2 regions of the Streptomyces sp. NPDC048288 genome follow, and region 1 is predicted to be linked to the other one. Evidence: riboswitches for the same ligand, from Rfam matches in the RefSeq annotation. Region 1 holds a riboswitch; the other holds the start of a gene.

Region 1 (5,019 bases):
GCCCGACGAAGTCGCCCTCCTTCTCGAACTTCACCACCCGGCCGAGCCCGGCGTCGAAGGGGGTCAGGCCGGTGGTCAGCTCGTGCCCGTACAGCGGCATGCCCGCCTCCAGGCGCAGGGTGTCCCGGCAGGACAGCCCGCAGGGCACCAGGCCGACGCCCTCGCCGGCCTCGGTCAGCGCCTGCCACAGCGCCACGGCGTGCTCCGGCTTCACGAACAGCTCGAAGCCGTCCTCGCCGGTGTAGCCGGTGCGGGCGATCAGCGCCGGGACCCCGGCGACGGTGCCGGGCAGCCCGGCGTAGTACTTCAGGCCGTCCAGGTCGGCGTCGGTCAGCGCCTTCAGGATCCCGGGGGACTCCGGGCCCTGGACGGCGATCAGCGCGTACGCGTCGCGGTCGTCCCGCACCTCGGCGTCGAACCCGGCGGAGCGCTCGACGAGCGCGTCCAGGACGACCTGGGCGTTGGAGGCGTTGGCGACGACCAGGTACTCGCTCTCGGCCAGCCGGTAGACGATCAGGTCGTCCAGGATGCCGCCGTCGGCCCGGCAGATCATGGTGTAGCGGGCCCGGCCCACGCCGACCGAGGCGATGTTCCCGACCAGGGCGTGGTTCAGCAGACCGGCCGCCTCCGGGCCGGTCACGGTGATCTCGCCCATGTGGGAGAGGTCGAAGAGCCCGGCCCGGGTCCGCACCGCGACATGCTCGTCGCGTTCGGAGCCGTAGCGCAGAGGCATGTCCCAGCCGGCGAAGTCGGTCATGGTCGCGCCCAGCGAGCGGTGCAGGGCATCGAGCGCGGTACGGCGCGGTCCAGCGGAATCGGTACTGCTCATCGGTCGTTCGTCTCCCAAAGGTCCCGGGGGTTCCAGGGCATGACAGGCGGGGCTGTCCTCCCCATCTGTCATCGGAACCTGAGAGGTTCGCCCTGACCACCTTCGTGATCACGGCTTGCACCTTGGGTGGGACCACCGGCACGGCGGCCCGCTTTTCAGATGTGCCTCGCCCGCGCGGTAACGGGGCCTGAGAGATTCAAGGGAGGGACTTGCTCCTTCGGCGCCCCAGTGAAGACTGCTGGGGACTCTCCCGCGCGGATTCAAACGGCCGGTATGCAGTTGGCGGCCACATCATTGCATGCCGGGCGGAGCTTTGTAACGGGGCTGTGGCCGGACGCGAACGGAACCGCGAGAGACCGTGCATTACCTTCTCTTTACATTAAGTGGGGAGAACCTTTCCTGAACCCCCGGGGAGGACGATCACGGTGACAAGGACCACGGCATACGCGACGACGACAGGGCTCGCCCTGCCGGGCCAGCCGGCGGCCCCGGCCCGCGAGCGGTGCGACGAGCGCCCCGCCCGGGTCGTCCGCGACCTGCGCGACCGCGCCGGCCACAGCCCGCACGGCCTGCTCTTCGGCCCCCGTGACCTGGTCGTGGTCACCGGGCTGCCGGGCAGCGGCAAGTCCACCCTGATGCACCGCACCGTCCAGGGCATACGCATCGACTCCCAGGACACCCGCGACCGCTGGGACGCCCGCCTGGCCCGCCTGCTGCCCTACGCCGTCTACCGCCCGCTGGTCCGGCTCGCCCACTACGCCGGACTGCGCAGCGCCCTGCGCACCGGCGAGGGCGTCGTGGTGCACGACTGCGGCACCCAGGCCTGGGTGCGCGACTGGCTGGCCCGCGAGGCCCGCCGCCGCGGCGGCACCCTGCACCTGCTCCTCCTGGACGTCACACCCGGCCTGGCCCTGGACGGCCAGCGCGAGCGCGGCCGGGGCGTCTCCCGGTACGCCTTCCTGCGCCACCGCCGGGCGGCCGGCCGGCTGCTGCGCGCGGCGGAGAAGGGGAAGCTGCCCGAGGGGGTCGGCTCGGCGGTGCTGCTCGACCGGGACGCGGCGGACGTGCTGCACCGGATCGCCTTCGCGCGCCGGGCGGACTGATGGACTTGTCGGCGCCACCCGCTAGCCTTTCCAGCCTCAGCAGTGGTTTCCAGCAGGCGGTAGTGAGATGGACTTCCCGGCGGACATTCCCGCGGACTTCCCGGCACAGGCACACCCCCACCCGCACGGCGGTTGGCCCGGCAACGAACTGGAGGAGGTGCTGTCGGCCTCCCTCGGCGTACCCGCCGCGGCGGCGCGGCTCATCGAGGTACTGAGCCGCAGTTTCCTCTGGATCCCGCTGCCGGAGGGCGGCGGCCCGCACAGCGGCGCGCTTGACCTGCCCACCACGGAGATCGAGGGCCAGGTGTACGTCCCGGTCTTCAGCTCCGAGGAGCAGTTCCGGCTGGTCGTCGGCTCCCATCTGTCGTACACCATCGCCCCCGCCGTCGAGTTCGCGCGCGGCCTGCCGCCGCAGGTCGGCATGGCCGTGAACCCCGGGGGAGTGGTCGGCCTCCCGCTGCCGCCGGAGGCGGTCGCGGAGCTGTGCCGGTCCCGGCGCACCGAACTGGACGGCCCCGCCTCGGGCGGCCGGGTCCGCCTCTTCGAGCCGGACTGGCAGGACGACCCGATGGACTTCCTGTCCGCCGCGGCGGCGGAGTTCGCGGCGATCGGCGTGGTCGCCACGGCCCGCCGCTGCCTCGCCGCGGTCGAGACCGCCGACCCCGCCATGTTCATCGGCGTCGAACTCTCCCAGTGGGAGGGCGACCTGCGGGCGCTCCCGCTGGAGGCCCTGGGCAGAGCCCTGGGCCGAGTACCGGTGAAATGGCCGGTCAACCTGGTCCTGCTCGATGTGGCCGACGACCCGGTGGGCCACTGGATGCGGGAGAACGTCCGCCCCTTCTATCAATACGGTCACTGAAAGCGCCCCCTTGGGGGCGCGGGGAACTGCGCGAAGTACCACGACGGACCCGCACTCGCCCACGCACAACAGGTCCCGAGCTACTGGGCGCATAAGCTTGTCACTACACGCGGGGCAACTTCGAAGGGGCGGTACGACAGGTGAGCGCGAGCCTCAGCGGCAGCGTCGAGCACATGCTGCGCCAGGTGACCCCCGGGCGCTACGACGCCTACGAGGCACTCCTCCGCGCCCTCGCCACGCCCTCCTCCGGCCAGGTCTGGATGCTGCTCTGGCACGGCCAGTCCGGCTCCCCGGACGCCCAGTACGGGAACATGGAGGTCGAGGGCCACGGCTACGCCCCCTGCGTGACCTCGGCCCAGGAGCTCTCCGCGAGCGGCTGGAACCGCTCGTACGAGGTGGTCGAGGGCGTCGACGTGGCCCGCACGCTCTACCCCGACCACTACGGCCTCTGGCTCAACCCGCACGCCCCGGGCGGCGGCGTCGGCATCCCCTGGCTGGACCTGCGCCGGATCGCGGCCGGCCTGGACCGCCAGCCGGCGGGGCCGCTGCGGCTGACCGAACCGGCCATCGAGGTCCCGCAGTTCTACGCGCTCCTGTCGCAGAACGCCCACCGCACCCCGGCGGTCCGCTCGCTGCGGCGCGCCTGGGTGCAGCCGGCGCTCGGGGCGCCGTATCTCGCGATCGGCCTGGACGTGTACGACACCTCGCCGCCCGCCGTCGACTCGGTGCGCGCGATGATGCAGCAGTCGATCGGGGCGGTGCCGGACGGGCTGCCGGTGTCGACGGTGGCGATGACCGACGAGTACGACCCGGTCGTGATGTGGATGCGGGCGACGGCACGTCCGTTCTACGACCGGGAGGCGCATGCGGCGTTGCCGCCGGCGCCGGTGGCCGGGTACGGCTACCCACCGGCCCAGGGCGGTTACTGAGCGGGCGGGGCGCTCCGTCCGGGGCGGCTGAGACGGTTCACAAGTTTTACGTAACGAACACATTTCTCCGCGCGTAGATGGCGATGGAACGTTCCGTTCCGCCCGGATTGACCTCTCTGTCCCAACTGACCCGCGTCCGAGGGGCGTTACCCACTGTTCGGATAACGGAATCCCCCGGACTGCATCACGGTTGCGCATACTTTCTCCGCCAGATCTGGCGGGTGATCGCGGCGACGCTGAAGACTCGCCAGTCAGACATGAGGTTGGTTTAAACCTCATGATCGAGCAAGTCGACAAAGCCGCAATCCGCGGCTGGCGTAGGCCGGTCACCACCGGCGAGAGGGGTCGCTCACCGTGACCGCACCGATCGAGACCACCGGGGCGGCAGCCGAGGCACAGCCGGAGGCTGTGCTGGAGGGTGCCGGTAAGGGGCAGATCGAGGGTCGTTCCCTCGGGCAGATCGCCTGGTCCCGGTTCAAGAAGGACAAGGTGGCCGTCGCGGGCGGCGTCATCGTGATCCTGCTGATCGTCGTCGCGATCCTGGCCCGTCCCATCCAGGCCCTGTTCGGCCTCGACCCCAACGCCTTCCACCAGGACCTGATCGACGCCAACACCTCGCTGCCGACGGGCGGCTGGGGCGGTATGAGCCTCGATCACCCCCTGGGCGTGGACCCGAAGTTCGGCCGTGACATCGCCACCCGCATCCTCGAGGGCTCCTGGGTGTCGCTGGTGGTGGCCTTCGGCGCCACGATCCTCTCGAACGTGATCGGCGCGATCCTGGGTGTCGTCGCCGGCTACTACGGCGGACGCGTGGACTCGGTCATCAGCCGGCTGATGGACACCTTCCTCGCCTTCCCCCTCCTGCTGTTCGCCATCGCCATCTCCGCCACCCTGCAGGGCGGGGCGTTCGGCCTGAACGGACTGCCGCTGCACCTCAGCGTGCTGATCTTCGTCATCGGCTTCTTCAACTGGCCCTACCTGGGCCGGATCGTGCGCGGCCAGACCCTCGCCCTCCGGGAGCGCGAGTTCGTCGACGCCTCCCGCGGCATGGGTGCCAAGGGCCCGTACATCCTGTTCCGCGAGCTGATGCCCAACCTGGTCGGCCCGATCATCGTCTACTCGACGCTGCTGATCCCGACCAACATCCTCTTCGAGGCGTCCCTCAGCTTCCTCGGCGTCGGCATCCAGCCCCCGCAGGCGTCCTGGGGCGGCATGCTCCGCGAAGCGGTGACGTACTACCAGGTCGATCCCGAGTACATGATCGTGCCCGGCCTTGCAATCTTCGTGACCGTGCTGGCG
Region 2 (5,019 bases), on a different contig from region 1:
TCGAACACCCCGTGGGTGGACGGGTAGGTGATCATCAGCACCGCCAGCTCGTCCCGGTGCTGCTCGATCTTCGCCCGCAGGTCCTCGACGTCGATCTCGCCGTCCTCGGCGGTCCTCACGACGACGACCTTCATGCCCGCCATCACCGCGCTGGCGGCGTTGGTGCCATGGGCGGACGACGGAATCAGACACACGGTCCGCTGCGCGTCGCCGTTGGCGCGGTGGTACGCGCGTACGGCGAGCAGCCCGGCCAGCTCGCCCTGCGACCCGGCGTTGGGCTGCAGGGACACCTTGTCGTACCCGGTGACCTCGGCGAGCCGCTCCTCCAGCTCACGGATGAGCGTCAGATAGCCCTCGGCCTGCTCGGCGGGCGCGAAAGGGTGCAGCTGACCGAACTCGGGCCAGGTGACCGGCTCCATCTCGGTGGTCGCGTTGAGCTTCATGGTGCAGGAGCCGAGCGGGATCATGCCCCGGTCCAGGGCGTAGTCCCGGTCGGCGAGCCGACGCAGGTAGCGCAGCATCGCGGTCTCGGAGCGGTGCTGCTGGAAGACGGGGTGGGTGAGGTAGCCGTCGGTGCGCAGCAGCGCCTCCGGGAGCGTGTCCTCGGCGACCGCGTCCAGCGCCTCGACATCGCCCCCGACCCCGAACGCCGTCCACACGGCACCCAGCTGGGCGCGGGTGGTGGTCTCGTCGCAGGCCACGGAGACCTGGTCGGCGTCGACGAGCCGCAGGTTGACGCCGCCCGCACGGGCGGCGGCGACGATCTCGGCGGCCTTGCCGGGCACGCGCGCGGTGAGGGTGTCGAAGTAGGCGCCGTGCACGATCTCGACGCCGCCGGCCTTCAGCCCGGCAGCGAGGATCGTGGCGTACCGGTGGGTCCGCCCCGCGATCGCCCGCAGCCCCTCGGGCCCGTGGTAGACGGCGTACATACCGGCCATCACGGCGAGCAGCACCTGTGCGGTGCAGATGTTGCTGGTGGCCTTCTCCCGGCGGATGTGCTGCTCACGGGTCTGCAGCGCCAGCCGGTACGCCTTGTTCCCGTCCGCGTCCACGGACACGCCCACGAGCCGCCCGGGCAGGCTGCGGGCGAACTTCTCGCGGACCGCCATGTACCCGGCGTGCGGCCCGCCGAAGCCCATCGGCACGCCGAACCGCTGGGTCGTGCCGACGGCGATGTCGGCGCCCAGCTCGCCCGGCGAGGTCAGCAGGGTCAGCGCGAGCAGGTCGGCGGCGACGGTGACCAGGGCGCCCAGCCCGTGCGCCTGCTCGACGAGCGCCTTGATGTCGCGTACGGCCCCGGAGGCTCCCGGGTACTGGACGAGCACGCCGTTGATCTCCCGCGCGGCGAGGTCCGCGGGAATGCCGTCGGTGAGGTCGGCGACCACGACCTCCACGCCCGTCGGCTCCGCACGCGTCCGGATCACGGCGATGGTCTGCGGGAGGACGTCCGCGTCGATGACGAAGACGCCCTTCTTGTTCTTGCCCATGCGCAGCGACAGGGCCATGGCCTCGGCGGCGGCGGTGCCCTCGTCGAGCAGCGAGGCGCCGGAGGTGGGCAGCCCGGTGAGGTCGGCGACCACGGTCTGGAAGTTCAGCAGCGCTTCCAGGCGGCCCTGCGAGATTTCCGGCTGGTACGGCGTGTAGGCCGTGTACCAGGCGGGGTTCTCCATCACGTTGCGCAGGATGACGGGCGGCGTGAAGGTGCCGTAGTAGCCCAGTCCGATCATGGAGCCGAGCACCTGGTTGCGGTCGGCCAGCGAGCGCAGCTCGGCCAGTACCTCGGCCTCGGTGCGGGCGCCCGGCAGCTCCAGGCGGTCGGCGTTCTTGATCACGTCCGGCACGGCGGCGGCCGTCAGCTCGTCCAGCGAGCCGTACCCGACCTGCGCGAGCATCTTGGCCCGCGCCTCCTGGTCGGGCCCGATGTGACGCTGCTCGAACGGAATCCCCTGTTCGAGTTCGGAGAGCGAAGGGCGGTGGACGGTCATTGCGGAGGCCTCCTGGTCTGAAGCGACCTTCGAGGGGTACCCCGGCGCGGGTACCCCGACGGCCTCCCCCTCTGTCATCTCAACCTGAGAGCTTCACCGGGCGCCCTGCGGACTCCCGGCTTTCACCGTCGGTGAGAGCGAATGCGTCGGCATCCGCCCTGCTTTCCAGAGTGACCTCGTCCGTGCGGTACGTGAGCCTGAGAGATTCCGGGGAGGAGTTGCTCCTTCGGCGCCTCCGGGATGTCCGGAGGACTCTCCCGCACGGGGTCAGCAGCCGCTTGCCAGCCTACCAGCGAGGGCAACACCAGGGCCTTCGAGTGGCCGCCTCCTTGAATGTGCTCTTTTGTAGTGCTTACGGATGAGTTGCGACCAAGTGGAGGGCCCGTGGAGACCGACATCGATCCGCGCAACCTGATCGGCCGCAAGGCGTTCGACCGCAACGGCACGAAGATCGGCACGATCGACGAGGTGTACCTCGACGACGCGACGGGCGTGCCGGAGTGGGCGGCCATACGCACCGGCCTGTTCTCCCGGGACGCCTTCGTGCCCCTGGAGCCCAGCGAACTGGTCGAGGGCACCCTCCAGGTCCCCTTCGACCGCGCCCTGATCAAAGACGCCCCGGACTTCGGCGTCGGCCGCCACCTCTCCCCCGAACAGGAACTCCAGCTCTACCACCACTACGGCCTCGACACGACCACCCCACCCCCACCCCACCCCGACCACCACTTCGGCAAACTGGCAGGCACGGAGGACGCCGACGCGTAGGAGCAGACCAGCTGCGCGCACGCGTGCCGCGCTACCACCGGAACCCAGCTGCGGGCATGCGTGCCGCTAGGGGCGGCACGGGTGGGCGCAGCGGCACCCCGCGAGCGCGGGCGAGCGAAACCCCGGCCCCAGCCTCACCCCCACCCCGGTCACGCCCCGACCCCGTCCACGGGAACCCCCTCCCCTCCCGCCACCAACGGCAACGGCTCCGCAGGCTCCAGCGCGGGATCGTCGACCCGAAACGTCCGCACCCTCCCCGGCCCCACCGACGCCGGCGTCTCGAACCGCACCGTCACCCGCCCCAGCCCACTCCCCTGCACCCATCCGTGCCCGTACTCGGCATGCCGCACATCGTGCCCCGCGGGCCACCGCCGCTCGGCCGCCGCCTCCTGCTCGGCGACCGGCTCCGCGACGTCCTCCTCCAGCACCGGCTCCCCCGCCTCCCCGGCCGCCGCCTGCGCGAACAGGTCCTCCTGGGTGTAGTCGGCCAGCCCCGACACCCCCACCCCCAGCAACCGCACGCCCCCCGTCGTGTCCACCGAGTCCAGCAGCCGGGCGGCCGCCTCCCGCACCACCGCCGGATCGTCGGTGGGCCCCCGGAGCGTCTCGGACCGGGTCAGCGTCGAGAAGTCGTACCGCCGCACCTTCAGCACGATCGTCCGCCCGGAGAGCCCGGCCCCCCGCAGCCGCCGCACGCACCGGTCGGCCAGCCGCTGCACCTCGAGACCCACCCGCATCCGGTCATGGATGTCCACGTCGTACGTGTCCTCGACCGACACCGACTTGGTCTCCCGCTCGGCCACCACCGGCCGTTTGTCGTGCGCGAGCGCCATCGCGTACAGCGCGTGCCCGTGGGCCTTGCCCAGCAGCCGTACCAGCTCGTCCTCCCCCGCCTCGGCGATTTCCTCGACCGTGGTGATCCCGGCCCGCCGCAGATGGTCCCCCGTCGCCGGCCCCACCCCCGGCAGGGTCCGCACCGGCATCGGCCCCAGCATGGCCCGCTCGGTACCGGGCTCGATCAGCACCAGACCGTCCGGCTTGGCCTGCTCGGAGGCGATCTTCGCGAGCATCTTGGAGGCGGCGAGCCCGACGGACCCGGAGAGCCCCGTGACGGCCCGTATGTCCGCGCGCAGCCTCTCCCCCGCCAGGCGTGCCGACGCGGCGTCCGAGGCCGCCTCACCGGCCTCCAGGTCCACGAACGCCTCGTCCAGGCTCAAGGGCTCCACCAGCGGCGACAGCTCGCGCAGCAGCCCCATCACCTGCTCGCTGATCGACCGGTAGAGGGCGAAGCGCGGCACCAGATACGCGGCGTTCGGCGTCAGCCGCCGCGCCTGGGCCATGGGCATCGCGGAATGCACCCCGAACACCCGGGCCTCGTACGACGCGGTGGCCACCACACCGCGTGGTCCGAGCCCGCCCACGACCACGGCCTTCCCGCGCAGGCTCGGCTTGGATGCCTGCTCCACCGAGGCGAAGAAGGCATCCATGTCGAGATGCAGGATTGTGGGCGCGTTTCTCACATCTCCGATGCTGCACCACACCACTGACAATGCCCCGGCACGGACCCGTACCGGGGCATCACAAGGGGCTCAGAGGGCCCAGCGGGCTGAAGGGCCTTCGGGCCAGGCTTTCAGACCGCCCGGTTGCGCCGCCGGGCCAGCTCGTCCGCGGGGTTGTGCCCGACAAGTGTCTCGCCGGTGTCGACGCGCTCGCCGTGCAGCTGGGAGAGAGCGCTCTCCACGTCCCGCCACACCACGCCGACCGCGATCCCGAAGATGCCCTGACCGCCCTGGAGCAGGGCGTGCACCTCGTCCGGGGAGGTGCACTCGTACACCGTGGCGCCGTCGCTCATCAGGGTCATGCGCTCCAGGTCCCGGAAACCGCGTTCCCGAAGGTGCTGGACCGCGGTGCGGATGTTCTGGAGCGACACCCCGGTGTCCAGGAAGCGCTTGACGATCTTCAGGACGACGACGTCCCGGAAGCTGTACAGACGCTGCGTGCCCGACCCGTAGGCGGGCCGCACACTGGGCTCGACCAGGCCGGTGCGGGCCCAGTAGTCGAGTTGCCGGTAGGTGATGCCGGCCGCCGCGCAGGCCGTGGGCCCGCGGTAGCCGATCTCCTCGGTCGCCATGGACGCCGCCCCTCCGCCGCTCGGCACTGCCGTCGGCCGCTGCGGAGCGTGACCGGCGGTGCTGCTCTGAAGCGGGTACGGACCACTCTCCCCGAGACCGTGTCCCGGGGCACCCCCAGCCGTACCGTCGCCGCTGCT

The links. Region 1 has a riboswitch for glycine ahead of gcvT (glycine cleavage system aminomethyltransferase GcvT). Riboswitches for the same ligand answer to the same signal wherever they lie in the genome.
Region 2: another riboswitch for glycine. It lies ahead of gcvP (aminomethyl-transferring glycine dehydrogenase); the one in region 1 lies ahead of gcvT (glycine cleavage system aminomethyltransferase GcvT).

What each region holds. Positions count from the first base shown of each region.
Region 1 covers NZ_JBICZD010000009.1:330,379-335,397, reverse strand. Annotated here, with positions in the region: gene gcvT (glycine cleavage system aminomethyltransferase GcvT) at 1-829, opposite strand, end outside; glycine riboswitch at 995-1,092, opposite strand; gene ACGFZS_RS31615 (AAA family ATPase) at 1,249-1,932, shown strand; gene ACGFZS_RS31610 (enhanced serine sensitivity protein SseB) at 2,000-2,791, shown strand; gene ACGFZS_RS31605 (enhanced serine sensitivity protein SseB C-terminal domain-containing protein) at 2,965-3,720, shown strand; gene ACGFZS_RS31600 (ABC transporter permease) at 4,075-5,019, shown strand, end outside.
Region 2 covers NZ_JBICZD010000012.1:320,906-325,924, forward strand. Annotated here, with positions in the region: gene gcvP (aminomethyl-transferring glycine dehydrogenase) at 1-1,985, opposite strand, end outside; glycine riboswitch at 2,161-2,255, opposite strand; gene ACGFZS_RS37660 (PRC-barrel domain-containing protein) at 2,370-2,750, shown strand; gene ACGFZS_RS37665 (DNA polymerase IV) at 2,900-4,270, opposite strand; gene ACGFZS_RS37670 (MerR family transcriptional regulator) at 4,381-5,019, opposite strand, start outside.